Regions from separate parts of the Dyadobacter sp. HNCC25DJ187 genome, predicted to be linked through region 1. Evidence: riboswitches for the same ligand, from Rfam matches in the RefSeq annotation. Region 1 holds a riboswitch; each other region holds the start of a gene.

Region 1 (10,562 bases):
TGTACTTAACCCCGACTTGTATGCATCTATTTCCTGCCTTTCCTTGTGGGTATCAATCGGGTTTTGAAGGATTGTTTCTACAACATCTTCTGATGAGAATTGAAATTGAGCCAGTTGTTCATGCAATGAATTCCTGACCTGTGTAATTTCCTGCTGATGGTTTTCAATTGCCCTTACAAGTGTTGCCTGGCCGCCTGATATAACGTTTTTCTCTTTTTCATCCCTATCGATTTGTGCGACAGTCGATTCGTAAAGCTGTTTGATATCCGCATACGAAGTTCTGAGTGCTGCGGTTTTTTCTGTGATTGCAGATTCAGCTATGTTATTCCATTCCTCCAACTTCACCTGAGTAAGCTGACCAGAAAGTGTAGAGGCCATACTATCCGCCTGAAGTATCTTATTTCTGATCTCGTTCAGCGGCTTTTCGAACTTTTCAGTTTTTTCCTCCACCGCCATTTCCAGTTCAGCAGTTTTGGATTTGATCCTGACCTCAGCATCTCTGATCTGTTTTTGAAGATGCTCCATACGGGTTAACTCTTTCTCAAAACTCCCCCTGTTTTCTCTCTCGAATTTTTCCCATACGAATAGCAATTCGTGCGCTTTGATACGATCTCTAATTTCAGAATAGCGGTTTCTGATGCTATTTTTCTGTTTTTCGATATTCTCAAGGAGGGAAAAATCCTTTTGCACGTCAGCCTGAAATCTGCGTAAAGAATCCTCCATCTTTTGAAGCTGCTGTCTGCGATTGTTTTTCTGATCAATCTGCTCGGATAGATTTTCGTCCTGATGTACAATAGAGGGATGGTGTTCGGATCCGCAAAGAGGGCAGGGGGCTCCTTCTGCCAAATCAGACGCGTACTGGTTCAGCGCAATTTGTGTCTGGATGCGAAGCATCTGTTTGGAGATGTCTTCCTTTTCTTCTTCACTTGCTGTCAGGTATTTTGTAATTGCTATATCTATTGCTTCCGGCTCTGACTGGCCCGTAATCCCGAGACTGAAAAAGTCTGCGGCTTTCTGTATTTTTGCGGCCAGTTTTTCCAAGATTGCTGCATGTTCTGCCTTCAGGTCGTCTGCTTCCTTAAGCAGGGCCTTTTTATTTTGCTCTATTTCATCAGATGTGGCAAACCATGCCTTGATCTGGCTCAGTATATGAATATCAATCAACTGGGTTTTATGCTGATCGTTTTCTGCTTCCAGCGCTTTCTTATCTTTCTGTAAAATAGCAAGTGAAACTTCCTTTTCTTTCAACCGAACCTCGCCCTGCTGTAAAGTATTATTTAGTCCGGTCAGCTGCTCAGCTAATTTTTTGATCTGATTTACTTTTTCGAATTCTTCCGCCAGATCAATGAGTTCCTGACGTTTTTCATAAGGTTCTCTCAGACTTACCTGCGTTTCTTTTTGTTTAATTAATGCATCGTTCAGCTCTTTTTCCCGAAGTGCATGCTGTGCAAAGGTGGTCTTGTCTCGGGTGAGTGCAGAGTTTAAAGATTTTTGCTGATCCAGCAATGTCTTGAAATGAATAGAGCAGATTTCAAATAGTCTTAGCTTCTCTTCTCTTTCCTGAATCTGTGCTTTCCGGGAATCGAGAACGATGAGCTGGTCATTCAGAATCTTTATTTTTTCAAAAGCCAGTTTTAGCAACTGCATTTGATCGAGTTCGGCAGTAAGTATGACAAGCTTTCCATTTAATTCCTGAATTGTACTCAGAACCGATTGTCTCAGCTTGTCTTCCACATCGATCGTTTGTTGATCTACCTCCGCAACCGCCTGTAGCTGACCCGCCAGATTGGATAATTCGAGGTCATTTTGCTTGCTGAGCGTGCCTACTTTCCGGCTCAGGTCGTACTTTTCCAATTGGAAAAGCTCTTTCATCATGCGTGTCCGTTCTGCGTCTTTCAGTTCGATAAATTCCTGGAAACGTCCCTGAGGGATAATGATCGTTCTTCTGAAATTGTCATAGCTGAGACCAATGATGTTTTCCGAAGTTTCATGCTCGGATAGCGGAACCCAGTTTCCGTCTGTGAGTATATATGCCTTTCGTTCGAAGGTTTTGACCTCCTTGAAGTTTTTGCTGTTCCTTTTACCCTTGACAGTAAAACGATAATGGTCAGCCTTCTTGCCGGCTACACATTCGAAATCAATGAGCAACTCATCGGATCGCAGGTTCATCATGTTGTACGTACGATCGTCCCCGGCTTTGTTGAGTCGTTCTGTATCACCGTACAAAGCAAATGTGATGGCTTCGAGTATAGAAGATTTTCCGCTTCCTACCGATCCGAATATACCAAACAAAGAAGCATCAGTAAGTGCATCAAAATGGATTTCCTGTTCGGTTTGGTAAGAATATAAACCTTTAATTTTGAGGTATTTTGGAATCATAGTAGAGCGGTTGGCTTTCAGCTTTTGGCGGGGCCGCCCAGGCTATCGGCACCATGAGGGTTTAAATGAAATTGGAAAGATGCTACTCAGAAAGATTTGAGGTCGATGGCTGAGTGTCGATAGCCGACAGCCCCAGCAACAGATCGTCCAGATAAGTCCTGTCGTTACTAAGCCTTGGTACCTTGTTTTGTCCACCTAATTTTTTTCTTTTGCCCATCCAGGAATAGAATGTGCCGGCAGGTACAAAGTGGACGAGCGGCTCAACGAGTGCCATGTCTTTATATCGTTTGGCATCATAGTCTGAATTGATTTCACGAAGCGATTTATCCAGAATGGCGATGAAGGCCTGACGGTCCTCCGGTTCTTTATTGAACTCGATAATCCATTCATGTCCCCCTCGCGATCCGTCCCCCATATACACGGGGCCGGCGGTGTAGTTGGCAACCTGTGAATCCGTTTCCTGTGCTGCTATTTTTACGGCATGATCTGCATTTTCCACAATTACTTCTTCCCCAAATGCATTGATGAAGTGTTTGGTACGGCCACTTACTTTCAGCCTGAACGGATATTTAGATGTGAATTTCACTGTATCTCCGATCAAATACCGCCAAAGTCCTGCATTGGTTGAGATCACCAACGCATAATTGACACCGGTTTCCACCTCATCCAGCAACAGTGCTTTTGGATGTGGTTTGCCCACTTCATCCATGGGTATAAACTCATAGAATATACCATAATCAAGCATCAAGAGCATTTCTCCTACCCGGCTCAGGTCATCCTGTATGGCAAAGAATCCTTCCGAAGCACTGTAGGTTTCCAGGTAAGTAACCTGATCAGAAGGGAAGTATTTGCTTGTGAACAAATCGCGGTAGGGTTCGAAGGATACGGCTCCATGAACGAAAACCTCAAAATCGGGCCATACTTCGAGCATATTGCTCTTCTTGGTCCGTTCCAGAATCTGATCCAGCAGTACGATGGTCCAGGTAGGTACACCAAGAATGCTGGTCACATTTTCATGGGAGCATATGGACGCCATTTTGTCCAGCTTACTTTCCCAATGGTCCATGAGTGCGACTTCCAAAGGAGGCGTTCTCATAAATTCCCCCCATGCCGGCAGGTTTTGCATGATCACGGCGGATACATCGCCTACCTGTGTATAGTCATCAAAAGGATTGGCATGTAAGGTGCCGCCGATAGACAAGCCCTTGCCGTCAAAGACGCGGGTCTCGGGACGGTTGTGGATTAGTAAGGTCATCATGTCCTTACCACCTTCGTAATGGCAGTCCTCCAGTGCTTCCGGTGAAACAGGCAGGTATTTGCTACGTGCGTTGGTGGTACCGGATGATTTGGAAAACCATTCGATAGGCGATGGCCAGAGCACATTGGGCTCACCTTTTAATACACGTTCTATATATGGATAAAGCTCTTCGTATGAAGAAACCGGAACCTGATCCTGAAATTCTTTGACGGATTTGATCTGGCCATAGTTATGCCTTGAACCCCATTCCGTATAACGAGCCGTTTCGATAAGCTCAGAAAAAATACGTTGCTGGGTTTCAACCGGATTCTTCATAAACTGCTCGATCCTTTCAAAGCGTCGCTTCAAAAACCAGACAGTCATATCATTCACCAGCTTCATAACACGTTCGGTTGGATATTGAATTATAAATTCTGTAAAAATAGCAATAAAAACGGTGAGAGAACAGATTGCTTCTGTTTCCCTCACCGGTTAATATCTGTTTTAATATACTAAGTCCTGGAACTGAACTTTCTGTACAAGAAAAGAAGTAGAACTGCGCCAAGTATTGCGATAAACAAGCTTCCGATATCAAAGCCGTCCACTTTTCCGTAACCGAACAGTGATGATATCCAACCTCCGACAACGGCTCCTGCAATACCTATCAGAATGGTGACAATAAAACCACCAGGATCTTTTCCCGGGTGAAGTGCTTTGGCAATGGCTCCTGCAAGAAGCCCTACGATAATCCAGGTTAAAATACCCATGTGTGTTTAGTTTTTATTGTGAAAGTACAGTTGTGAATATACAAAAACTTTGCCTGACACAATGTGCTGAAAATCTGGGTAAGTTCTGAGGGATTTTACCTATCGAAGAACATATTGCTTCCTGCTGCTTTACTGGTGACAGAAGAGCTGATTTCCTGATAAACCGGTGTGCTTTCAGTAACTCGGCCTCGGGCCAGGGGACTACCTGTGATCATAGATAAAGCTTTGTTCAACAGCGGATCACGTAAACTCCCGTAAGCATATAGTTTTGATCCTTCAATCACAGATGCAGTAGGGGTAAAGCCCACGGAATAGTCAGACTGTTTGAGGCTATTGAAAGATTTTGTAACAATTGGTTGCATGCCCCACTTGATTCCCTTGTCTTTACCAGTAATCGTAATAGATCCCACATTTTTACCATATGTTACGTCACCCACCAGCGTTACGTTCATAAAAGGCTTAAGACCATTGATCAGTAATTCGCTCGCTGATGCAGAGTTTTTGGAAGTGATAATAACCAGATTATTAAGGCTCTGACCTATATTCTGAGATTTAGTCTGAAATTTCTCATAGAAGAAACTAGCGCCGTATTGCTTCTCTAGAGCGGGCGTCACCGTAGCATTATATTCTTTATAATAAAATATATCGTTGTTGGTTACTTTCCCGATCAAACTTGCAAGATTGGTAGCAGAACTCACATAACCTCCTCCATTGTAACGCAAATCCAGGATGAGAGAATTGACACCGGAGCTTTTGAATTTGGCAAAAATGCCATCCAGTTTCTGATCATAAGCCTTGGAACCACTGACGCTGTCAGGACCGGGTACAAACTGATGGTAAACGATGTAGCCGATTTTGTCGGAGCCGTATTGGTAAGTCGTGTCATAGTGTATAGGATCCTCCTGTAAGTCGAGCTTGGCTGCCTCTTTTTGAGTTGTACCCTCCGTAATCACGCCGGCATCACTGATAGAACCGACCGTGAATTTCAGTGGTCCGTCTCCCCTGAGAAGACTATTGTAGTTGGTTGTGGTCAACTTCTGCCCATCAATATGTGTAAAAATATCTCCTCTTTTGAAGCCGGCTTTGGCAGCAGGGGAGCCAGGAAGTGTGTAGAGGACTATTCCGACGACATTGGAGCTGCCGGAAGGATAAATAACTAACCGGTAATCAAGACCAGTTGTTTTTGTATTTCCGTTCAATGATGATGTGAGTTCATCAGCACTTTCCTGTATCCATGAGAAGCGGTCGCCATTCGGGTTTGACGTACGGTCGTATTTAAATAACAGTGAACTGAAAAACGCCGAAGGTCCCTGCGACATATCAGGGCTAGCCGGGATTTTATCGTTCCAGTAATACCAATACTTCATATTTGAAAGGATCCAGTCATTTGTTTGACTGTCAGTAGCCGGCTCTACTGTCTTGTCTTTACATGCATACAGCAGTGGCAATAGTACCAGTGATATAATAATTCTTTTCAATAGCATTTTTCTATGCATTATAATTTATAAAAACCTCAGAAATAATATCGCATGCGTGGTTCATCTGTGCTTCATTGATGACAAGCGGAGGTGCAAATCGGATTTTATTGCCGTGGGTGGGTTTACATAGTAAACCCTGTTCCATCATTTTGTAACATAGATTCATAGCTGTGGGGCTATCTTCTGTATCCCTGATCACGATGGCGTTCAGCAAACCTTTGCCTCTGACCAGTTCAATCAGGTCACATTGCGCCTGAAGTGCCTCCATGCGCGACCTGAAAAGAGTACCCATTGCTTCAGCGTTTTCAGCCAGCTTCTCTTCTTCTACGACTTGCAAAGCAGCTATGGTAACTGCACACGCAAGTGGATTGCCTCCATAGGTTGAGCCGTGCTCGCCGGGCGCGATAGTCAGCATGATCTCGTTATCTGCAAGAGCCGCAGATACAGGCATGGTTCCCCCCGAAAGCGCTTTTCCTAATACCAATATGTCCGGTTTTACATCTTCCCAGTCGCATGCCAGCCTTTTGCCCGTTCTGCCGATTCCGGTCTGTACCTCATCAGCAATAAAAAGGACATTGTATTTTGTGCAAAGTTCACGTACCCCTCTCAGGTAACCTTCCTTTGGAACGACTACTCCGGCTTCTCCCTGGATAGGCTCGACCATGAAACCGGCAATGTCGGGATCGGTACGAAATGCATTTTCCAGCGCATCAAGATCGTCATACGGAATGATCACTACACCGGGTAAAAAGGGGCCATAGTCATCAGTACTGGATGGATCGGTAGAAGATGAAATGGCAGCCAGCGTTCTGCCCCAGAAATTGCCGGAAGCGTATACTGTCTTTGCCTTATCAGGTTCAATACCTTTTACTTTATAAGCCCATTTACGGGTTAGTTTCAGAGCCGTTTCGCCTCCTTCAACCCCGCTGTTCATCATCAGTACCTTATCATAACCAAAATACTTGCAGAGAAACTCTTCACATTCACCAAGCTTGTCGTTATAAAAAGCACGTGACGTCAGCGTCAGTTTTTGCGCCTGGGTTATCATTGCCTGCACAATTTTCGGATGGCAATGTCCCTGGCTCACGGCACTGTATGCAGAAAGGAAATCCAGATATTGCTTTCCATCAACATCCCATACATACACGCCGAGTCCCTTGGAAAGAACCACCGGCATGGGCTTATAATTATGAGCGCCATATCGGTATTCAAGTTCTATTGCCTGTTGAGATGTGTTCATGAATGTATCGGTAGGATGAGCCATTAAATATACGCTTTTGAAATGAAGTTGGATTTGCTAAGTAAAAATACGGAAAAGTTAACGGTTTGAAATGTATGAAAGGTTTTCTAAATCATATAACGAAGCTTCAATATATACAATATCAATTTCAGTGTTGATTCCTCAGCTAATGTAATCTACCTTTGCAACAGAATCTCATAGGGGTGCCCAACCGAACGGGCTGAGATCATACCCATAACACCTGATCCGGGTAATGCCGGCGTAGGGAGAGAAAGCTTAAATGAACAGAAAAAGAAGGTTAAAAACTTTCAGATCAGTACCATTCTTAGCTGTTATCGAATCTTTATTTTAATCATCGAGGATAGGTGGCCCCTGCCTGTTCGTAACCATTATGATCGCTATGCGAAACGTTACGGCCTGTCTGTTTGTGCTGTTATTGACTACAACTACCATTTCACGGGTTTACGCCCAAAAAACCATTGCCGGTAGAATCACTGATGCTGCCGATGGCAAGCCGCTGCCCGGTGCTACCGTTCGTGCAGGAGAGATCCGCGGTACGGCTACAGACAAGCAGGGGAATTTTTCTTTGAAGGATATAGCTGAGAACATTGCAGAACTTCAGGTATCCTATGTAGGGTATCAGTCTGTGAAGCTTGCATTGGAAACAGGGAGCAGAAGTATTGAAATTAAACTAGACAAAAGTACATACCAGGCGGATGAGGTGATCGTCAGTGCTACCCGTGTAAATGACAAGACAGGGATGGCTTACACCAACGTAAGTACAGAATCGATAGAGAAGCAAAACCTCGGTCAGGATTTACCTGTATTGCTGAATTTCACTCCTTCACTGGTCAGTACAAGCGATGCCGGAGCAGGAATAGGATATACGGGAATTCGTATCCGTGGTTCGGATGCGACCCGGATCAACGTTACTGTCAATGGTATTCCTTATAATGATGCAGAAAGTCAGGGTGTATTCTGGGTGAATATGCCTGATTTTGCTTCTTCTGTAAATAGTGTTCAGATACAGCGCGGGGTAGGTACATCTACCAACGGAGCGGGCGCATTCGGTGCCAGTGTTAATATCAGTACCAATACTTTCAGAGAGGAATCCTATGCTGAGCTGAACAACTCTTTCGGTTCGTTCAATACTTTTCGGAATACCATCAAACTGGGCACCGGATTGATGAATAATAAATTTTCCGTAGATGGCAGATTGTCTCGTATTTCATCGGATGGCTTTGTGGACAGGGCATCTTCTAATCTTCATTCGTACTACCTTTCAGGTGCATATTACGGTAAAAAGAGTTTTGTCAGAGCGAATGTGTTTTCCGGAAGAGAAAGAACATATCAGTCCTGGAATGGAGTGCCTGAAGCAAAGCTGAGAGGCGATCGTCAGGGAATTCTGGATTTCATAGAACGTAACGGATTAGGTGAAGCGGATGCTGAAAACCTGCTTACTTCCGGTGATCGGACCTACAATTCCTACACTTATAAAAATGAGGTAGACAATTACCGTCAGGATCATTATCAGCTTGTAACTTCACATACATTGAGTGACAAGGTTACGCTGAACCTGAACGCATTTCTGGTAAGAGGTCTTGGACATTATGAGCAGTTCAGAGCCAATGACGAATACAGTAAATATAATCTGCCTAATGTCATAATCGGAGCCGATACATTGGAAAGTACGGATATCATCAGAAGAAGATGGCTTGATAACTACTTTTATGGGACTACATTCTCCCTGGATTATAACAGTTTCAAAAAGCTGACTGCCAGCTTTGGCGGAGGCCTGAATCACTATGACGGAGATCACTACGGACAGATTATCTGGGCCCGTAATGCAGGTAATGTATCCAGTGAACATCAGTATTATGAAAATAAGGGCATAAAGAAAGACTTTAACCTTTACGGGAAAGTGTACTATCAGTTTACCGATAAGCTGAATGCCTTTGCTGATATCCAGTTCCGTGCTGTAAGTCACTCTATTCATGGCAGAGACAACGATCAACTCTTGCACGATGTGGATCAGCAATATCATTTCCTGAATCCCAAAGCTGGACTTACCTATCAGCTGGCTCCTCAGGCATCGGTATATGCGTCATATAGCCTGGGTAACAGAGAGCCAAACCGGGACGATTTTACATTTGCAACTGCTAATCTTTTTCCGGAGCATGAAACGATGCATAATATAGAAGCAGGTGTGCGTACACAAAAAGGCAAGTGGGCTTTTGCTGCGAATTATTATCTGATGAGCTATAACAATCAGTTGGTGCTCACTGGACAAATTAATGACGTGGGTAATGCAATTCGTGTTAATGTTCCGAAAAGTTACCGTATGGGCCTTGAGCTGGAAGGTGCAGTAGTTTTTAATCAATACCTGAAATGGAATGCCAATGCTACTTTCAGCAGAAATAAGATTAAAGATTTTACCGAATACGTGATTGACTACGATACCTATGAGTACCGCACGATCAGTCATGGTCAGACAGATATTTCTTTTTCTCCGAATGTGATCGTGGGCAGTCAGTTTACTCTCAGTCCCAAAAAGAATGTGGAGCTGGCTTTATTGACTAAATATGTGAGCAAACAATACCTGGATAATACATCGGACGAAACCAGGAAACTGGATGGCTATTTCACCAATGATCTGCGGTTGACCTGGTCGGTTCAGCCGAGCTGGATGAAGGAAATATCTTTCAATTTGCTGGTCAATAATATTTTCAACGAAAGATATGAGTCCAACGGATATACCTACGGATTCTTTTCCGGAGGTGTACAGACCCGGGAAAACTTCTACTTCCCACAGGCCGGGACCAACTTTTTGGTAGGGGTTAATTTTAAATTTTGATTTTTTGGGGTTGAACGCAGAGTAAAGGAGTTTGGCACAGAGTTTCGCAGAGTTTATCATGTATAATTCTGCTGAATTTTAATGTGACTCTGTGTTGTTAAAAACATTTGTGATTCCAACGTATTTTGACTTTTAAGTGTCTGATTGGAAGTATAAGATCAGGCACTTAAATGGATCCAAATGAAAAATCTATTCTTATTTACAGTTTTATTGACTATACTCTCAGCTTGCAAAAAAGATGCAGAACCAGAGGTGGCGAAGTTTGATTCAGAAAAATTTCCACAAAAGTGGCGATTGTATTCTGCACAAGGTAGAAGCATAGCAAATAGTCCGATATTGAAAGGCTCTGATTTAAATATGCAGGAGTTTTACATTCTTTATGCAGATGGTACGGCAAGTAAGACGAGGGAAGCGAATGGAACTGCGAAAACGATACAAGGGAAATTTAGATTTACAGAAGTCGATTCACAGAAATTTTTGGAAGTCACCTACGAAACCAGGGGTGAATTAGTTGATAATTGTTATGCTACGCCCGTTGAACAGTTATATGTCAAATCCAAAAGCGAAATACAAGGAATAACAGCCATGTGTGATAGGGCTCACCTTG
Region 2 (10,562 bases), on a different contig from region 1:
TAAGTATCAGACTCCTTCATTTGCCACAATTGTTACCGGATTTGTAGTAGGGGTGCCTGCGCTGTTTTTCAAAATGGATTTCTTTGTGGATCTGACAAGTGTAGGGACATTCTTTGCATTCATTCTTGTTTGCGGCGGTGTTCTCTACCTGGATCATACCGGCATTTCTGCACGTTCCAAATTCCGGGTGCCCTACATCAATGGAAAGTTCATTGTAGGTATTGGCTTTGTTGCCGCTATACTGGGATTGGCATTTTATGGTCAGGAAGTGATAGCAGAATGGCAGGCGCTTTCGGTGGCGGAAATTCTTGAGCATAAGCTGCTGACAATCATTTTCTGGATTACCTGGGCGGTATTATCTGTGATGAGTTTTAAATTCAATTTCTCAGTTTTACCCGTTATGGGTATTCTCACAAATCTGTATTTAATGACGGAACTGGGAGCATCCAACTGGTTTATATTCGTAATCTGGCTGGCGATTGGTCTGGTAATCTACTTCAGCTACGGATATAAAAGAAGTAAGCTGGCGGGAAATTGATGATATACTGTGATTACGAAAAGGGCAAAGTTCCGGGTCAACCGGATTTGCCCTTTTTTTGTTTATCGCTTCTCGATTTTGAGAGAAATAGAATATTTATCCTTGGTGAAAGTACTATCCACTTTTTTATGTGGATTCACACTCTCGAGAATGAACCTGTACCGTTGTCCGGCGAATTCATGATCCAGCGTATCAGCTTGCCTGAAAGATCCTGTTCCGGATTGTGAACGGCAGTCGCCTATACACATATTTACATGCTCCGTCAATTTACCTTCCGTATTGACACCCTCCAGAAGTAGGTCTACGCTTGCATTTCCTGCCCATATACAATTCACCCCTTCCGGGCAACGGCTGTCATGCACATCGAAAAAAGTAAGAGATGCCTTTGGTACATTGTTTAAAGATACTGTTTCCTTCAAATGTATCTCTGACGATTTCTTATCGATTCCTGCGCTTTGGCATGCCATAAAGGCCACCAGAGAACTCAATATCAGTGTCTTCATCTTTGTCGTTTTTTGGAAGACAGGAAAGCTGGTCAAATGGTTGCAATAAAATGATCTGAATAGTAACATTTTAAATCATCAACGTGAAAACAGTTCCTTTACCCACTTCGGATGTCACATTCAACTGTCCATTATGTTGTTGCAATATTTGTCTCGACAGGCTGAGACCGATACCTGACCCCGTTTTTTTTGTCGTATAAAAAGGGATAAATATGTTTTCAATTGCTTCCGGTTCAATGCCATCGCCATTGTCTCTGACTTCAATAAATGTCAAGTTGTCGGACTGATAAGCGTTGAGGGTAATGAGTCTGTCCGTCTGGGACGAAAAGGATTCAGAAGCGTTTTTGATAAGATTAATCAGTACTTGCTGTATTTGTCCGGTATCAACTTTGAAATTCAGGTTTTCCGGCTTCACAGTGAGTTGCCATAGCACACCATTTGCGGTAAGATCTGTTTGTAAGAGCTGAACAACTTCCTGCAACAGTTCAGTTACGCTGATTATGGCAAATACGGGTTTGGGGAGTGTGGTAAAGTCGCGGTATGCATTTACGAACTGCATCATTCCCTTGCTCCGTTTTTCAAGGGTTTGCAGCGCTTCTTTTAAATCATTGACAGCTTCCTGGTCAGTTGTAGATCGTTCTATATCCTCGTTCACGATTAGCCTCATGGTTCCTACAAGTGACACAATCGGAGTCATGGAATTCATGATTTCATGTCGGAGAACCCGCGTAAGATTTTGCCAGGATTCCACTTCCTGTTGTTGTAGTTCTGTTTGGATATTTTGAAGAACGACAATGCGAACCCATTTGCCGCGCAGTTGAATTGAAGCACCCTGAAGAGCCAGCGGTTGGTCGGAAGGAGTGCGATAAAGCTCTCTCACGCCTGAAGTCAGGTTAGACAGCAATTCATATAGTCGCGGATGTTTATCTTTTAATTCACTTAACTGGTGTAAACGGTAAATATTCAGCATGCGTAATGCTGCATTATTTATTAAACTTACCTGCCCGGAACTGTCAAATGTGATAAGTCCAGTTCCGATATGCTGCACAATGGTATTCAGATATTGCAGGTTTGCCTCCTTTTCCGCTCTTGCCTGCCGGAACGCATCAAGTACCTCATTGAATTGCTGATTGAGCTCCTGAAACGTTCTGCCCATTTTGTTGTCATGGCGGAAGTTAATCGTGAAGTCAGAGTACCGGACGGATTCCAGAAAGTAGGTGAGCTTTCTGTTGACGTTCGTGACGTAGCGGTATAGCAAAGACCCCTGAGCTGCGATGAATACGCCACCCAAAATATAGATCAGGACTACGTTGGTCTGTAATGAACCAAGCCATATAACCACCAATACACTTAAAATGATCAGGATGATACGTATCCCTATCACAAAACTAAAGTGTCGAAGTCCGATCATTGATTTCAAGCACGTTAATCGTTAATGATGCTTACTGGCTGACCACACATTTCTTCAAAAATATAATCGTTCAGCGATGGTATTTTATAATGAGCCAGATCAAACTTCGGATGTTCGTATACTTCCATCGCAGGTACCGATATAGTGGTCATGCCTGCTGCATGTGCCGATCGCAGGCCTGCGTGTGAATCTTCAAAGGCAATACATTCTTCTGGCTTCAATCCAAGTTTTGCTGCAGTAGTGAGATATACGGCAGGGTGAGGTTTGGTAAATTCTTCCAATTCACCAGAATGCCATAATTCAAAATAATCAATGATTTTGAGTCTTTTTAATACGCCTTCGATCAGTTCCATATGCGAAGCTGACGCCACAGCAAGGCGTAAATTCAATGCTTTCAGTTTTTTTATGAGTTCAATTGCGCCCGGCATAGCTACAGCATTTGCAAGGATGTTTTTATGTGCATGCTCCAGAATTTCTTGTTCAAGTTCTTCAAATGAAGGTGTATGCCACGGCTGAATTTTATAGCAAAATTCCAGGAAAAGTTTGATAGACAGACCGGTCGTCTGGAGTTTTAGTTCGTGTGTAAGTTTAAAGTTAACCTTTTCCATTACTTCACGTGCCGCATCCGCCCATATAGGCTCGGAGTCAATCAGCAGACCGTCCATGTCAAAAATTGCAGCTTTAATGTTTTGCATTAATATGGGTTTAAGATTAGAAATTTTACGCGATTGCAGCCAAAAAATAGTCAAAAAGATCTATCTCATGAATTTTAATCGGCTATTATAATCAAAACTACTACTTTCGCAGTTAAGAATGGCTTTAGGGGTGTCCTATTTATGGACTGAGATTTATACCCTTCGAACCTGATACAGTTGAGGCTGTCGTAGGAAAAAGCGCATGAAGATCCCTTAATGATCTTTCCTATCCGTTTTCGGCTCCTTACTGTATTGCTCCATTCGTTTTTTAAACTTATAACGACATGATCATGGAAAAACCAGGCAAAGGCTTGTCCGCCGTACAGACTCAGGTTCCGCTTGTACACAATATAACGAATTTCGTTGTTATGAATTTTACCGCTAACGCTTTACTTGCTGTGGGAGCGTCACCGGTGATGGCACATGCTGTAGAGGAAGTCGAGGAAATGGTTTCAATCGCCGGGGCATTGGTTGTTAACATCGGGACACTGTCACCGCAATGGGTGGAAGGAATGAAGCTGGCTATGAGAAAAGCTGCAGAGCTCGGCAAACCGATTATTCTTGACCCTGTTGGCGCGGGAGCAACATCATATCGCAATAGGGTTTTATCACAATTACTTGAAACGGCAAGTCCGACTATTATCCGTGGTAATGCTTCTGAAATATTGGCACTTGCAGGATCTAACCTGAAAACAAAAGGCGTAGATAGTACAGCGAATTCGACAGATAGTATCCAAGCGGCTACGGCATTAAGCAAGCAATACGGATCCGTAGTGAGCGTAAGCGGCGCTACAGATGTGATCGTGCGTGGTTCTGAGGTGGCTTTTGTGGATAATGGAGTACCCCTGATGACCCGTATTACCGGAATGGGTTGTTCAGCGTCAGCTATTGCCGGAGCATTTGCTGCAGTGCATAAAGATAGTTTTTTTGCAGCTGTAGCTGCGGCGTCTACCATGGGTACATGCGGAGAAATTGCCTTTAAGAAAGCGAAATTGCCAGGGTCTTTTCAGATAGCATTTCTGGATGCATTGGCCGACATCAGCAGTGAACAGCTGGATCAAATGGCAAAGATCAGACAATGACAGAGCTCGAAAAACAACTGCAGCTCTATCTTGTCACAGATGAGAGGGCTTGTCTTGGGAGGGATTTCTTTTGGGTCGTAGAGCAAGCTGTGAAAGGTGGTGTCACGATGGTACAGCTTAGAGAAAAGGCACTTGGTACACGCGCCTTTATTGAGAAAGGTAAAAAATTGAAAGATATTCTGGACCCTTACGGCGTTCCGCTGATCATCAACGACAGCGTAGATGTGGCACTTGCCATTCATGCCGACGGCGTACATGTCGGGCAAAGCGATATGCCGTTTACGATACTGAAGGATTTGCTTCCATCAGATGCAATTACAGGGCTGTCTGTGGAGATTAAAGAGCAGGTTGTTCAGGCTGAGGAGTGGAAGCCGTCATATATCGCTGCAAGTCCGCTTTTCTCAACACCATCCAAAACAGATACCGAAGCGCCGTGGGGAATGGATGGGCTCAGATGGATCCATGACAATACCAATCATCCGATTGTAGTGATAGGCGGACTGAATAAAATAAATGCCAAACAAGCTATTACAGAGGGAGCAAAAGGCATTGCAGTTATTTCGGCTATATGCAGTGCTGCATCACCTTTTGAGGCAGCACAAACCTTAAGGAAGCTTGTCATCGCAAGTACACAATCTTAATATTTTCCCAAAATGACCACAGAAATAACTAGATATCCTACTGTATTGACCATAGCTGGTTCAGATAGTGGTGGAGGAGCCGGAATACAAGCCGATCTCAAAACCATTGCTGCTCTGGGGGCTTATGGTACCTCTGCCATAACCGCTCTTACGGCGCAAAACACTTTGGGGGTCAGAGGGATTCATCCGGTTCCCCCGGAATTTCTCGAGCAGCAGCTGGATGCAATTTTTGAAGACATTACCATAGATGCCGTCAAAATCGGAATGATCAACACTGTGGAAGTGGCTCGGGTCGTTGCGAGGATACTGCAACGGTATAAGCCTGCTTTTGTAGTTTTTGATCCGGTGATGGTGTCGACGAGTGGTGCCAGGTTAATTCAGGAGCAAACTATAGAGATTCTCTGGACAGAATTATTCCCCATTGTAGATCTGATCACACCCAATCTGGATGAGGCTGAGATTTTAACCGGTCATCAAATCAAATCTGTAGAGGAAATGATCGAGGCTTCTGCTCAAATGATTGCAAAAGGTTGTAAATCAGTTCTTTTGAAAGGAGGGCATCTGGTTGGTCCGGTGCTATATGATGTACTGGCGCTAGATCAGCAGGAAACGCTAACCTTGCAAAGCAATTATATTGAAAGTAAAAATGTGCATGGAACAGGCTGCACTTTGTCGGCTGCGATCGCATCCTTTATGGCTTTAGGATTGGAGCTTAAAAATGCAGTCGAACATGCCAGGATATATGTTGCAGGAGCAATTGAAGCTGGTAAAAACATAACAACCGGAAGTGGGGCAGGGCCATTAAATCATACTTATTCACCCACTAAAATGCAAGTAAGGTCATGAAATTCACAGATGAGATGTGGGAAGCAGCTTTGCCAATTTACCAGGAAATAGAAGATCATCCTTTTAATCAGGAATTGAAAGCAGGTACGCTACCGGTAGAGAAATTTAAATACTACATTTTCCAGGATTCACTTTATCTCGCTGAATTTGCTCGTGCTTTGGCCACTGCCGGTACGAAAGCAGGCAATAGCCAGGAATTGCTGGATTTTCTGGAATTTGCACAGAATGCCATTCTGGTCGAGCGGGCTTTGCATATCAGTTATTTTAAGGAATACGAAATCAGTCACGATAACGTAAAAATGCCGGGTTGCTTTGCCTATACCAATTACCTTTTGTCTGCCAGTGCATTTGAAAGCTATGAGGTTGCGGTAGCAGCACTTTTGCCTTGCTTCTGGATTTATAAAAAGGTTGGAGATTATATCTACCTGAATCAGTCGAAGCCTAATGTTTACCAAAACTGGATTGATGCCTATGCAGGAGAGGAGTTTGCTATATCCGTTGAAAAGGCGATAACAATTTGTGATCGAATAGCTGAAAATGCTTCACACGAGGTGAGAAAAAAGATGCAAAATGCTTATATAACTGCATCGCGCTTAGAGTACGTATTCTGGGATAGCGCTTACAGGCTTGAACAATGGCCGGTTTAGGAACAGTTCATCTATCTAATCTGAAATTTCATCCGATTAAATTGTGAGTCTGTCCATATTGATTGGTTTCTTTTTCACGTGTATTTTACTTTTGAATTGTTGTTAAAAAGACGACATCAATAGCAATCGACTCATTCAAAATAGCAGAAAAAATGGAAACTCCCCGTAATGAATTCCTTTGGAAAAAAGCCAAACACCGTGCTGCTTTTAAAGTGCACCTCCGTACCTATTCACTAGTGATCGGCGGTTTGTGGTTGATTTATTTTCTTACGAGCGGTAACAGTCTCCTGACAAACTGGGATAATTGGACGCATCGGGCTTACCCCTGGCCTATATGGCCGATGTTTGGTTGGGGAATTGGTTTGGTTTCCCATTACTTATCAGCTTATGGTCATACCAATGAAGTAGATATGGCGAAAAAGGAATATGAAAAGCTGTTGAGAGAGCAGCAATAGATATTTTAAACCGATCTTAGCAGGCAGACAGCAGCTCGCTATCTGCCTGTTTTTTGACCCGTCATTCAGGTTTTGGAACAGTTGTTTTAGCATACATATCCGAATCACAAACAAAAACAAATCATTATGGAAAAGGACCTGAGGGATACAGATGCTATCAAGAAACTAAAATCACTGGGTGAAGATATAAGATTTTGTATGTATACTACCTTCGGAAACGGAAGGATAGATTCCAGACCAATGACTACGCTCGACATAGATGATGCCGGAAATGTATGGTTTTTCACGAGTAGAAACACGGATATAGGGAAGGAGACAAACTGGGGAGAAAGCGTAACGTTGATTTATGCCGATCCCAAAAACAATAGTTACCTGAGTGTAGCAGGACAGGCGTCGTTAGTGCATGATGAGAAAAAGAAAGAGGAACTATGGAATCCTATGACAAAAGCCTGGTTTCCTGGTGGTAAGGATGATCCTAATTTAGTACTTCTAAAAGTTACGACAGATGAAGCGGCTTACTGGGATAGCAATTCGTCGCGTATGGTTGTATTTTTCTCCATGCTTAAGGCAGCCGTGACAGGCACTACACCGGACGGCGGCGATCATGGCAAATTAAATTTATCGTAGGTTATTTTCTGATTTACCAGCAGCCAGTTTGAAATTAAATTCAGTCTGGCTGTTTTTTTTATGGATTTACGAGTACTATAGTGGATAAATATTCCTTGTGGGAATGGTTTTTGAAATGACTGTAAGCTAACATACATTACAAACCTGAATCTACATGGGCGCATCAAGACCGGTCAAAATCTCGCTGATCATCCTTTTAATAATAGCTGTAACAGCCGGTGGTTGGTTTCTTTTCATGAAGTATACAGGTGAAAATGAAAATCCTGTTTCAGGTTTGAAGCCCAAAGTTGAATTAGGTATTGGCCAGGTTAGTAACATTACTGATAGTACTGTAGATGTAAAACTGAACTTGCTTATCCACAATCCGCTGCCTGTAGGATTTGATTTAGATGGATTTGATTATTTCGTTACCATGAACGACAAGAAAATTGTCGAGAATAATTATGAAAAGCCTTTGGCTCTAAAAGCTCAGGACAGCAGCGCCATAGAACTTCCTGCCCAGCTCAAAATCAAAAACATATCTGAGATCGGCGATGCTGCGACTGTCAAAGGTGAAGATAGTGCCAATTATCATTTCGAAACTGTATTTCATCTGAAAAAGCCGATTCTGGGAAAGGATAGTATTGCATTATCAGTGAATAAACGACTTCCATTGTGGCAATTGCCAAAAGTGGAAGTGGCGGGTTATGACATAGAGAAATTTAGATTAACAAAGTCGGAACTGGTATTGCAGTTGAAATTCAGCAACAGAAATAGTTTTCCTATTGAGTTTAAAAATCCATCCTATGTAGTGGATCTTGGGAAACAAAAACGGCTCGCAGAAGGAAGTGTAAAGGGCTTTACCAAGGTTAAAGCGAAAAGCAGCGAGATCTATGAAATACCGCTTACAATAGATATGGGTAAGGTTTTGAAGGCAGCTGGTCAGATCCTCGTCAATGGTACCGATCTTCCATTTACATTATATTTCAAAAGTGTATTGGCGTCTGAGAATGATATATTTAAAGACAGCGACGTGAATGTGGTCGTGAACGGAGAGCTGAAGGATATGCAGACAGTAAAGAAAAATCTTGGTAATTGATGTTTCTGCCACGGATCGCTGCCTTTCCTGTATTGACTAATGCAATTTGTAACAGGTGTGCGATCCGTGGCGAGTAACAGCTATTTATTTCGTGTTAAACCAAACCGTCATTTCATTCGCTCCACGGTTTGCCCAGGCATAGAATGGAATCAGCTTGATTTGTTCTGAGCTTAATGTGGTGACACCTCCTAACAGGTTAGTTTCAAGTTGAGGAGTAAATTGTTGTTCAGCTTTGACAATTATTGAATTTGCTTTTCCCTGATTGTCGTGCCCCTCTGCACAATATAAAACGGGCCCCCTTTCGATAGCAACTTTGCCATTATTGTCTTTTATGTTTTCGTTAGAAACTACCTGGCGGACGGGCATATCTAACACCACTTTCACAGCATCTCCTTTTTTCCACTTACGCGTAATAGTCGCATAGCCATTTTCGGTGCTTACTTGTACCATCTTACCATTTATTGTAATGCTAACCGGTTTCATTTTTGCAGATCTATAAGTATATAAATCTCCGGGGATAGCTTGCCCTGTTGCCCAACCGGGAATACGGATAGCTACAGGAAATTCTTGTTGCTTTTCCGGTGATACGGTTAGTTGAATATTGCCTTCCCAAGGGTAATTGGTTTGCTGAGAAAGTTTCACCTTGTTGTTTTCCAGGTTAAATTCAGTCTCGCTGTCTGCGAACAAATTAACAATGAGCTCATTTCCTCTTTTAGCATATATAAAGGCAGGCACCTGTGGTAAAAACCGGGCTACATTGGTAGGACAGCAGGCAGTTCCAAAGAAGGGCTGTCGCTGTGCACCAGCGCCTTTCCCGAAATCATTTTTGCCATCTGAAGCCATGGGATTTACATAAAAGAACTGATCGCCTTTTACCGACATCCCGCCAAGAAAACCGTTATATAAAACGCGTTCAAATACATCCATATATTTGGCTTCACCCGTATACAGATACATTTTGTGATTCCAAAGCATGTTGGCTATGGCCGAACATGTTTCAGCATAAGCGTTATCATTAGGAAGCAGATACGGCTTATCGAATGCTTCTCCATCTTCACGCGCCCCCACGCCACCAGTGATGTATTGCTTTTTATAAGTGGCATCTTCCCAAATATGATGAATTGCTTCCTGGTAAGCCGGATCTTCCTTTTCAATCAACATATCTGTGATCGCAGCATATAAATATTGCGCACGTACAGCATGACCGACCGCTTCTTTTTGTCTTACAACAGGTATTTGATCCTGAAAATAGCTTGGTCCTAATTTATGTTCATCCAGGAATAAAGGACGTTTATCAGAGCGGCCACGCATGTCTATGAAAAACTTTGCCAGGTCGTAATACTCTTTTTTACCTGTAGTCCGGTACAAGCGTATCAGCGCAGTTTCCGTTTCTTCGTGACCCGGAACTACAATTAATTGACCAGCCTTTGTTCCAAATGTTCTGACAAGGTGATCTGCATTTTTGGTTGCGATATCCAATAGTGATTTTTTGCCGGTTGCTTCGTAGTGTGCAACGGCTGCTTCATAAAGATGCCCCACATTGTAGAGTTCGTGGCTTCCGTTTTCAAACGAGTACCGGGTTGGGCCGGCGATCCAGTCGTATGAGCCTGTCGTGTCTTTGTTGATGGTACGTATGGTGTAGAGATATCCGTCTGGTTCCTGCGCGGCAGCAAAGAGTACTATTAGGCTGTCCAGATACTTATCTAGCTTAGGGTCATATTGATTCTGGAGAACATAAGCAGCTCCTTCCACGGTTTTGAATACATCAGAGTCATTGAAACGTGCTCCTTCGAAAACCCCTTTTTTTAGTCCTCCTGCTACAGCAAAATTGTTTATCCTGCCGGATGTTTCGATCTCATGCAGTACGTGAGGTATGGTGGTAGTCCGTGCACTTTCAATACGCTGATGCCAGAATCCCTGCTTTGTTTTGACATTTTTTAAAGCAACGGGAGAGGGTTTATTGTCTTGTGCTGAAAGGAGTTGAGCATTAAAAAAAAGAATTATTACAATGAAATATTTATTCATCTTGGAATGGTTTG
Region 3 (10,562 bases), on a different contig from region 1:
GTAACTTACATATTTTCAAACGCTGCTTATTACATCTCCAATAATTATTTTGAAACATATCAGTTTCTTATTCCATATTCTGAGAAAACTGTCAATTTCAATGAAATGGTGTGTTACACAGTTGGGATGGGGTTCAGCTTTATAAGTAATTACATTCTTCATAAGACCTTTACATTCAAAAGCACAGGTTTTTACAACCGCCTGAAAGTCCTGATCCGTTAGCTATTATAATTTTTCAATAATAATCGCTGAGGCTCCTCCTCCACCGTTACAAATCGATGCAAGGCCATATCGGCCGCTCTTCTGTTGCAACACAGACAACAGCGTACTGATGATCCTTGCTCCGGAAGCTCCAAGCGGATGACCTAAAGAAACTGCACCACCATAAATATTAACTTTTTTCTGATCCAGATTCAGCTCAGAAATATAAGCGAGTGCAACAACGGCGAAGGCCTCATTTATTTCAAAGTAATCGATATCTGCCAAAGACAGTCCAGCCTTTTTTAATACCTTTTGTGTGGCAAGCATCGGTGTTGTTGTAAACCACGCAGGTTCCTGTTCCGCATCGGCATAAGCCACAATACGTGCAACAGGTTTCAGGTTTTGAGATTGCACAACTTCAGCAGAAGCCAAAATCAGCGCTGCAGCCCCGTCATTGATAGTGGAAGCATTCGCAGCTGTAACTGTACCGTCTTTGGAGAACACGGGTTTTAAAAACGGAATTTTCTCGAATTTGACCCGCTTGTATTCCTCGTCTTCGGTGATGTAAGTACTTTCCGCACCTTTTATGCCAGGTATTTCTACCGCTGTTATTTCATCTTTGAAAAAGCCCTTCTCGGTAGCAAAAGCACTTCGCTGATAAGATTGGATGGCGAAAGCATCCTGTTGTTCGCGTGTGATATTATATTTACTGGCCGTATTGTCACCACAAACACCCATCCCCACCTGATCGTATACATCAGTCAATCCATCTTTGACCAACCCATCCAGCACTTCGCCGTGACCATAAGCCTGTCCGTAACGCGCCTTGGGAAGGTAATAAGGTATTTGCGACATATTCTCCATCCCACCTGCAACGATTACAGATGCATCCCCGAGTTGAATAGATTGTGCGGCAAGCGTAACCGCTTTCATTCCTGAAGCACAAACCTTGTTGACCGTTGTGCATATTACTTCCGGTTTTAAACCGGCATAAATAGCTGCCTGCCGTGCCGGAGCTTGTCCAAGGTTGGCTGATATGACATTGCCCATGTATAGTTCATCTACCACGTCAACGTCAAGCTGTGTCTTAGAGAATGCTCCTTTAATTGCCGCAGCACCAAGTTGAGCTGCATGAATACCCGACAAACTTCCGCCAAAACTTCCGATAGGTGTACGACATGCCGACACGATAAATACGTCTTCCTTCATGGTTTCTGATTTGATGATACTCAAAAATAGAAACTATTCTGAAAGTAACACCTTGTCATGACAGATTCCTGTTCAGAAAACTCATTTCAATTCATCTGAGCTTGATGGAAGCTTATTATATTCACCTTTAAAACTATAAAATCCAAAAATAACAAGGCCAGCACAAATCGGGATAAAGATCAGGATGATAATTCCCCATTGTAAGGAGGTATTCATACGGTCAATTCCTAAATCTGCTTCGGCGATTTTTTCTATGGCCTGAAAGATTAAAAACACAATTATAGCCGGCCCGAGCAATATCCAAACAGCCCCAAGTATTCTTTTCAATATGTTCATATTCAATGTTTTTATTATGTTAGTCCATTACATCTTCATCACCTTTGTTATTGATGTATACTGCTCCTATGACAAAGGATAATGCAGCAATTCCTATAGGGTACCACAAACCAGACAACGGTGTAGAACCCGGATAAGAAGCAACCAGCGTAGCAATAAACGGTACCAATCCACCAAAAACGCCGTTACCGATATGATACGGCAGCGACATGGAGGTATACCGGATCTGTGTAGGAAACAATTCCACCAGAAATGCAGCTATCGGCCCATAAACCATCGTCACAAGCAGTATCTGAAAGAAAACCAATGCTATAAAAATGATATACGTAGCCGATGAAAGGGTTACATCAGCGACCACAGATTTATCTTCAATGGGTAGCAATACATCATCCGGTACCATTCTGGTATTGATTTCACTGAAAGCCATACCATTGTCCAAAGTTTTACGCACCGTACTGGTAATTAGTGAGTCTTTGTCTTCGTTGATCATCGTTTGCTTAACCACAGGCTCGGAGGTGGTATTGAGCTGAGATTGCGCCATGGCTTTCACGTCTGTCGCATCCAGAAAATACTGGTATATAGGCCTGTAGAAAAATACACCAAGCAGCATACCAGTCAGCATAATCCATTTACGACCTACGTTATCACTCCAGGATCCGAAAACGACAAAAAATGGCGTAGCCAGCGCAATTGCCCATAGAAGTATGTATCGGGATTCATTAAAATCCAGCTTACATGTATTTTCCAAAAATGACTGCGCATAAAACTGACCGGTATACCAGATCACCCCCTGCCCCATCGTAGCTCCAAACAAGGCAAGCAGTACCATTTTGAAATTAGCCTTCTTCTGAAAACTTTCTTTCAATGGATTTGCAGAGACCTTTCCTTCTGCTTTAAGTTTTGTAAAAACAGGTGATTCATGCATTTTCATTCTGATGTATATCGAAACACCAACCAGAAGAATAGACAATAAGAACGGGATTCTCCATCCCCAGTCAGCAAACTGATCGGCACCAATGAGATTCTTTGTGACCACGATAATACCAAGGGAAAGAAACAGCCCCAATGTCGCAGTAGTTTGTATCCAACTGGTGAAAAAGCCACGTCTGCCAACGGGAGCATGTTCAGCCACATAGGTAGCAGCACCGCCATACTCTCCGCCGAGCGCCAGCCCCTGCACCAATCTTAGAATAAGCACTAATATTGGTGCAGCATAACCTATGGTTTCGTAAGAAGGAATAAGACCGATCAGAAATGTAGATCCGCCCATAAGCACGAGGGTAAGCAGAAATGTATATTTCCGTCCTATCAGATCTCCGAGGCGACCAAAAACCAGGGCACCAAACGGCCGGACAATGAAACCCGCAGCAAATATAGCTAGGGTGTTTATTAGAGCTGAAGCACCGGCGTCACTTGGGAAAAGTTGTTGTCCGATGATCACCGCAAGACTTCCGAAAATGTAGAAATCATACCATTCAATAAGTGTTCCCAGTGATGAGGCAGCGATTACCTGCGTGATACTCTGTGTAACGTTGTCGTTCTTAGAACTCATGGGTAAAAATCAGGATAAAGTAGCGGGTGATTCAGTGTTACTACCAAACCAGTGTAACAAGGAATATTAAACTAATTTCTACGAAAGTAACAATCTGCACGACGTTACTCATGTGGTTTTGCAAAAACCTGTATTTTCATGTTTTGGTTGTATATGATGCCTGGCAAAACACTATTTCATGCACCTCCGCTGATGTTTTGTAGTCAGGTTTGGTAATATCTAAAAACCTGTACAACTTGATTGCTCTTAAATCCAACATCATGGGCAAAAACCTGATTCTAACACTCATACTATCTCTGACTATCGGGCATGTACGTACGATAGCCCAACCAATATCGCCAGACTCATCTTTGATCGTAAAAAAAACGACTGATTTTGATGTAGACGGCAAGGGATCCTCCTCAAACTGGCAGACTACACAATGGCTTCCTATAATCATTCAGAACAACTCCCAACAAAAACAACCTGGCAGACAGTACATATCACGTATCAAAGTTCTTTATTCAGAGAAAGGCATGTATTTCCTGTTCGACTGTGAAGATCAAAGACTTACCTCCACGATTCAGGAGGACTTTGGAGCCTTGTATAAGGAAGATGTCGTAGAAGTTTTTCTGTGGCCCGACACTTCCGTTCCCATCTATCTTGAATATGAAATATCTCCGCTAGATCATGAGTTGGTGATCCTTGTGCCTAATCTGAAAGGAGGAATGCAAGGCTGGAAACCATGGAATTATACCGGCGATATGAAGGTAAGACATGCCACGAGTGTTCAGGGAAGTTTGAAAAAGAGTATGGCAGCGGTGGAAGGTTGGAAAGCCGAATTTTTTATACCTTTTTCTCTGATGAGTCCAATCGTTCCACAAATTCCAGTATCTGGTACTATATGGAGAGGGAATTTTTATCGTATTGATTATGATCAGGAACCCGCCTATTATTCCTGGAAAAGAACGAATGGCAGCTTTCACGAATATCAAAAGTTTGGAACCTTATTATTTGAGTAGCCATGAACTCAATCCGATTCAAAATGGCCTATACTAAAAAAGTCCTCAAGTTGTAAAACCCAAGGACTTTCTTCAGTATCTATATTTGAATCAGGAAGTATCAGATCCTAATCCAAACCATTTGCTTTTTCTTCTTTTTCAACCTCATCTTCACTTTTTCTGGTGAGATCAGGATCATCGGCTGGCTTCCTGGTCGGTTGCGTGTTAGTAGGTATATCCGGAAAAACAGGTGCCTCTCCAATTGCCTTACTTCTTTCCAATATTGCTGGTTCTCCTCGTTGACGTGCCATAATGATTGTTGTTTGGTTATGATTACTAATACATTACATCTGACCAAATCAAATAATCATTCCAGCGGTGGTTAACTGTCATTTTGCTAAAAATCGTAGACAAACAGCCCGCTGCTGTTTCATTCCTGACACCGTATATACTTTATATCAATCCTCCTGCAATATCAGTTGCATAAAAACTGCATCCAGCCACTGATCAAATTTAAAACCCACCTCACGCAGATACCCTTTTTCTATGAATCCGAATTTTTTATGAAACTCAATGCTGCCTCTGTTAGATGCATCAATAACACCAATCATCGTGTGAATGCCTGATTCGCCGGCCCGCTGTATAAGACTTTTCAATAACCTGCCGCCAACACCCAGACCTCGTGATTTCTCATCCAGGTATATGGAGTGCTCGACACTAAATCTATAACCTATTTTGGGTTTGAAAATATTATACGAACCGTATCCTATCACTTTTTTGTCATGCTCGGCAACAATTACGGGCATTCCGTCCTCAATCATTTTCTCGAACCAGGCTGTTTGCTCCTCCAGCGTCCTGGTCTCGTAGTCGTAGATGGCTGTGGTGGTTAGAATCGCCTGGTTGATGATGTCAAGAATGACAGGGAGGTCTTTCGGAGAAGCATTTCGTATGATCAGATCCATTAAAACAATATACTGTTGTTTGCGTAGTGTTAAAATTCAAAGTTAGCCCAAAATACTAAAAGTCAAATTATTCGACCTGTCCATGCAGGAACTTTATAACATTTATTTTTCATTCCTCAATTTTTCCAATAGCTTTGTCGAAACTTTAGGGGTGTCCCATATGCGGACTGAGATAATACCCTTTGAACCTGATGCAGTTAGTACTGCCGATAGGGAAAAGTCGGAGATAACCATTCATTGGTATCTATATGAATCTTTCGCGAGGTCCATTCCTGAAGTTTTATTTACAAAACGTTATTCAGAATGGAAATCAGCATCAATCAGCAACTTACGGAAATCTCAGAAAATGTGACGGTGCAAAAGCTACTGACTTCTCTATTTTCTAATCCCGGAAAGGGGATAGCCGTAGCAATCAATCAGAGCATCATTCCTAAGTCACAGTGGGAAAAACACATCCTTCTGCCCGACGACAAAGTCACTTTAATCAGAGCCACACAAGGCGGCTAAACGCCGGCTTTGCATTCCAAAACATCCGAGTTAAGATTCATCCCACCATTGCCGACACGACCGGCCAAACAGCACATATACATGAAAATTGAAAAAACACCAGGTGAAAATGTAATCACCCGTACCCCGTTTCCGGCTTCAAAGAAAATTTATGTAAAGGGAACCATTCACAACATCGAAGTTGCGATGCGGGAGATCACACTGTCTGATACACGCATACACGGCAAAACAGGTATCACAGATGTCAATTTACCAGTTACTGTTTATGACACGAGTGGTCCTTATACAGACCAAAACATTGCTATTGACGTACGAAAAGGTCTCAGTCCGTTAAGAAAGTCATGGATTATGGACCGTGGTGATGTGGAACAATTGGATACGATATCCTCCGACTATGGCAGGCAAAGGCAGCTGGAGCCAAGTCTGGATTCCTTACGATTCGCCTGCAACAACAAACCGCTCCGTGCAAAATCGGGACAAAATGTATCTCAGCTTCATTATGCAAAACAGGGCATAATCACTGCAGAAATGGAGTACATTGCCATACGGGAGAACCAACGAATTGCTGAGCAAATCGAGAGGCTCGATAAGAAAGACCGCTTTCTGGCGCATCAACATACCGGTCAAAGTTTTGGAGCGAACACTCCAAAAACATGGATTACACCTGAGTTTGTACGCGAAGAGGTCGCATCCGGCAGAGCTGTAATTCCTTCCAATATCAATCATCCCGAAAGTGAGCCCATGATTATTGGGCGAAATTTTCTGGTTAAGATTAATGCGAACATAGGTAATTCTGCTGTTACTTCGAGCATTGAAGAAGAAGTTGAAAAAGCTGTATGGGCGTGTCGCTGGGGAGCCGATACAATTATGGACCTTTCAACAGGTAAAAACATACATGAAACCCGTGAGTGGATTATCCGCAATTCCCCTGTTCCCATTGGTACAGTTCCCATTTACCAGGCACTGGAAAAAGTGAATGGCAAAGCAGAGGATCTAACCTGGGAATTATTCAGAGATACCCTTATCGAGCAGGCTGAACAAGGTGTCGATTACTTCACGATACACGCCGGAGTACTTTTGAGGTATATTCCGCTGACAGCCCGGCGTGTCACCGGCATCGTTTCCCGCGGTGGTTCTATTATGGCCAAATGGTGCCTTGCCCATCACAAGGAGAACTTCCTTTACACGCATTTTGAAGATATATGTGAGATCATGAAAGCTCATGATGTAGCATTTTCACTTGGTGACGGTTTAAGGCCGGGTTCCATTGCAGATGCGAATGACGCAGCACAGTTTTCCGAACTGGAAACCCTTGGCGAACTGACGAAAATTGCGTGGAAGCATGATGTGCAAACCATTATTGAAGGTCCGGGACACGTACCCATGCATATGATTAAAGAGAACATGGATAAGCAGCTGAAGCATTGCCATGAAGCACCGTTCTATACACTCGGACCATTGACTATGGATATCGCGCCCGGATACGATCACATCACTTCTGCAATCGGCGCGGCAATGATCGGCTGGTTTGGAACGGCTATGTTATGTTATGTCACTCCCAAGGAACACTTGGGATTACCAAATAAAAAGGATGTGAAAGATGGGGTAATCACTTATAAGATTGCTGCACACGCTGCCGATCTTGCGAAAGGACATCCGGGAGCACAATATCGTGATAATGCACTTAGCAAAGCCCGATTTGAATTCCGGTGGGAAGATCAGTTTAATCTGGCTCTGGATCCTGACACTGCAAGGGAATTTCATGACGAAACATTGCCTGCTGAAGGTGCCAAAGTAGCTCATTTCTGTTCGATGTGCGGACCCAATTTCTGTTCGATGAAAATTACGCAGGATGTACGCAATTATGCTGAAGAAAACGGCCTGATGGAGCAGGATGTATTGCAGGAAGGTATGCAAAAGAAAGCGCTCGAGTTCGCCGACAAGGGAAGTGAAATATATCTGTAATGAAACTATTGGCCATATCCAGTCCCGATTTTATCCCTCACGAAGCCCGTATCATCAACGGACTTTTCAGGGCGGGACTGGAATATATCCACATCAGAAAACCGGAATGTACCCTGGATCAGTTAAGGGTCCTGCTTGATGAGATCGACGAAGAATTCATCAGCAGGATTGCTGTTCACCAACATCATCAAGTGGTTTCAGAATTTAAAATTTTCAGGTTGCACTTTACTGAATCAATCAGAAGAAAGACGAATGAAAACGAATTGAAAAATCTGAAAATGCGGGGCTACTGTTTGAGTACCTCGGTTCACGATTTGGAAGAAATGGTAAATTTGAACCCTTACTTCAGCTACACCTTTTTCGGGCCGGTATTTGACAGCATTTCAAAGTCGGGGTATAAAAGTTTGCTTGCCAAAGACTTTTATCTGGAAAAGAAATATAAAACAGTTCCGGTAGTTGGCCTCGGAGGGATTACTATTTCCAATCAACAACAGGTAAAGGACATGAATTTAGATGGTGCAGCTATTTTGGGAATTTTATGGCAGGAGCCCTCAAAAGCCATTGAAGTTTTTACATCGCTGGCTTCTGCCATTAACTCTTAAAAAGAATAATACTGGCAGAAAAGCTCATGCCTATGCAAAATATTAATGACATGATTGACAAGCTACAATTCATATCTAATCAAACCGACGAACTTAGTCATCTGGAATGCATCCAAATTGCATTGGACGCAGGATGTACATGGATTCAGCTTCGCATTAAAGACCAACCAGAAAAGTATGTTTGCGAAATTGCTCATCAGGCAAAAAACCTATGTGATAAGTATGATGCGAAATTAGTTATCAACGATTTTCCGACAGTAGCAAGAGAGGTAAATGCCTACGGTTTACATCTTGGCCTACAAGACATGACAATTTCCGAAGCCCGAAAAATCACAGGTTCAAATATCATCATCGGCGGAACGGCCAACACTGCAAAAGATGTACGCAACCGCATAGAAGAAGGTGCAGATTACATCGGACTGGGACCATACCGGTATACCAGTACCAAGCAGATTCTAAGCCCTTTCCTGGGTTTGGACGGATACCGCGCAATCATGACAAATCAAGCTAGACAAAACAAGCAGATTCCCATAATTGCTATCGGAGGTATTACAGATCATGATATAAATGGTCTGGTATCAGTTGGAGTGCATGGCATTGCTGTTTCGAGCTTAATAGTTCAGGCTGAAAATCCTGAACAACTTATTTCAAAAATTCAAAAAGCACTATGTTAAAAATAGCAGATAAAGCATTTTCTTCCCGCCTGTTTACGGGTACTGGAAAATTCAGTTCTTCCGAATTAATGCGTGAGTCGCTGATTGCTTCCGGTTCGGAATTGGTGACCGTGGCATTACGCCGTGTAGATATGAACAGAGCCGAGGACGACATTTTAATACACCTTAAACACCCAGGTGTCAATCTGTTACCTAATACGTCCGGTGTCCGGACAGCAAAGGAAGCAGTTTTTGCAGCCCAATTGGCGCGGGAAGCATTGGAAACGAATTGGCTCAAACTGGAAATTCATCCGGACCCTAAATACCTGATGCCGGATCCGATTGATACATTGTTAGCTACAGAAGAGCTCGCAAAGCTCGGATTCATCATCCTCCCCTATATCCATGCTGACCCCGTTCTTTGCAAAAGACTTGAAAATGCAGGCGCTTCTGCTGTAATGCCATTGGGCTCTCCTATCGGAAGCAACAAGGGGTTAAAAACCATTGATTTCCTGGAAATCATTATTGAACAAAGTAATATTCCGGTGGTGGTTGATGCTGGCATAGGATCTCCCTCGGATGCGGCGAAGGCAATGGAAATAGGTGCGGATGCTATTCTTGTGAACACAGCTATCGCAGTAGCCGGAGATCCAGTTCAGATGGCAAAAGCATTTCGTATGGCCGTTGAAGCCGGCAGAATGGCATTTGAATCCCGATTAGCCGGACAGGGTCATTATGCAATAGCCAGTAGCCCACTAACCGCTTTTTTGGATGAATAGCTTTAAAGATGTATTTGAAACCCATGACTGGGACACTGTAAAAAACAGCATCTATTCGAAAACCGGATCAGATGTGCAGCGTGCCCTGGAAACAAATAAACGCACACTGGAAGATTTTAAAGCATTGATCTCTCCCGCAGCGGCAGCTTACCTGGAACCGATGGCACAGCTCAGCCGCCAGCTAACACAGAAGCGATTCGGGAAAATCATTCAGCTTTACATTCCGCTATATCTATCAAATGAGTGTACCAACATCTGCACGTATTGCGGATTCAGTCTTGATAATAAAGTGCGAAGAAAAACGCTGACCGAAGAGGAAATTCTCAAAGAGGTCCACGTAATAAAAGACCTTGGTTATGATCATGTATTGCTGGTAACAGGTGAAGCCAATCAGACTGTACATGTGGAATATTTCAAAAAAGTACTCAAACTGATTCGCCCCCATTTTGCACATATTTCCATGGAGGTGCAACCTCTGGATACAGAGGAGTATACAGAGTTAATTCCCCTGGGACTTACGTCAGTGCTGGTGTATCAGGAGACCTATCATAAAGAAGACTACAGAAAACATCACCCTAAGGGCAAAAAAGCTAATTTTAATTACCGACTGGAGACACCTGACAGATTAGGCCAGGCAGGTATTCATAAAATGGGCCTTGGGGTTTTAATTGGACTGGAAGACTGGCGAACTGATAGTTTTTTTACTGCGTTACATCTGCAATATCTGGAAAAAACATATTGGCAAATACGCTATAGCCTTTCTTTTCCACGCCTGCGGCCCTTTTCAGGAGGATTGGAGCCTAAGGTAGAAATGAG

Evidence for each region. A riboswitch is a leader RNA that binds a small molecule or an ion and turns the genes downstream of it on or off. The one in region 1 is predicted to bind thiamine pyrophosphate.
Region 2: it holds a riboswitch for thiamine pyrophosphate, as region 1 does, so the genes downstream of both, thiM (hydroxyethylthiazole kinase) here and AC1XUE_RS22720 (TonB-dependent receptor) in region 1, are expected to answer to the same signal.
Region 3: it holds a riboswitch for thiamine pyrophosphate, as region 1 does, so the genes downstream of both, thiS (sulfur carrier protein ThiS) here and AC1XUE_RS22720 (TonB-dependent receptor) in region 1, are expected to answer to the same signal.

Annotation. Positions count from the first base shown of each region.
Region 1 covers NZ_JBXHAT010000003.1:341,567-352,128, forward strand. The annotation lists gene AC1XUE_RS22695 (AAA family ATPase) at 1-2,379, opposite strand, end outside; gene AC1XUE_RS22700 (GH3 auxin-responsive promoter family protein) at 2,462-4,018, opposite strand; gene AC1XUE_RS22705 (GlsB/YeaQ/YmgE family stress response membrane protein) at 4,129-4,383, opposite strand; gene AC1XUE_RS22710 (S41 family peptidase) at 4,479-5,867, opposite strand; gene rocD (ornithine--oxo-acid transaminase) at 5,872-7,125, opposite strand; TPP riboswitch at 7,291-7,386, shown strand; gene AC1XUE_RS22720 (TonB-dependent receptor) at 7,502-9,955, shown strand; gene AC1XUE_RS22725 (hypothetical protein) at 10,136-10,562, shown strand, end outside.
Region 2 covers NZ_JBXHAT010000002.1:1,612,828-1,623,389, reverse strand. The annotation lists gene AC1XUE_RS17650 (amino acid permease) at 1-538, shown strand, start outside; gene AC1XUE_RS17645 (hypothetical protein) at 601-1,041, opposite strand; gene AC1XUE_RS17640 (sensor histidine kinase) at 1,112-2,452, opposite strand; gene hxpB (hexitol phosphatase HxpB) at 2,467-3,147, opposite strand; TPP riboswitch at 3,264-3,359, shown strand; gene thiM (hydroxyethylthiazole kinase) at 3,432-4,229, shown strand; gene thiE (thiamine phosphate synthase) at 4,226-4,870, shown strand; gene thiD (bifunctional hydroxymethylpyrimidine kinase/phosphomethylpyrimidine kinase) at 4,883-5,716, shown strand; gene tenA (thiaminase II) at 5,713-6,363, shown strand; gene AC1XUE_RS17610 (2TM domain-containing protein) at 6,516-6,818, shown strand; gene AC1XUE_RS17605 (pyridoxamine 5'-phosphate oxidase family protein) at 6,945-7,445, shown strand; gene AC1XUE_RS17600 (LEA type 2 family protein) at 7,600-8,523, shown strand; gene AC1XUE_RS17595 (glycoside hydrolase family 127 protein) at 8,608-10,548, opposite strand.
Region 3 covers NZ_JBXHAT010000002.1:330,387-340,948, forward strand. The annotation lists gene AC1XUE_RS12435 (GtrA family protein) at 1-222, shown strand, start outside; gene AC1XUE_RS12440 (acetyl-CoA C-acyltransferase) at 226-1,410, opposite strand; gene AC1XUE_RS12445 (DUF6814 family protein) at 1,492-1,746, opposite strand; gene AC1XUE_RS12450 (MFS transporter) at 1,766-3,298, opposite strand; gene AC1XUE_RS12455 (carbohydrate-binding family 9-like protein) at 3,535-4,299, shown strand; gene AC1XUE_RS12460 (hypothetical protein) at 4,407-4,589, opposite strand; gene AC1XUE_RS12465 (GNAT family N-acetyltransferase) at 4,737-5,240, opposite strand; TPP riboswitch at 5,378-5,473, shown strand; gene thiS (sulfur carrier protein ThiS) at 5,544-5,747, shown strand; gene thiC (phosphomethylpyrimidine synthase ThiC) at 5,829-7,712, shown strand; gene AC1XUE_RS12480 (thiamine phosphate synthase) at 7,712-8,314, shown strand; gene AC1XUE_RS12485 (thiamine phosphate synthase) at 8,347-8,988, shown strand; gene AC1XUE_RS12490 (HisA/HisF-related TIM barrel protein) at 8,982-9,746, shown strand; gene thiH (2-iminoacetate synthase ThiH) at 9,739-10,562, shown strand, end outside.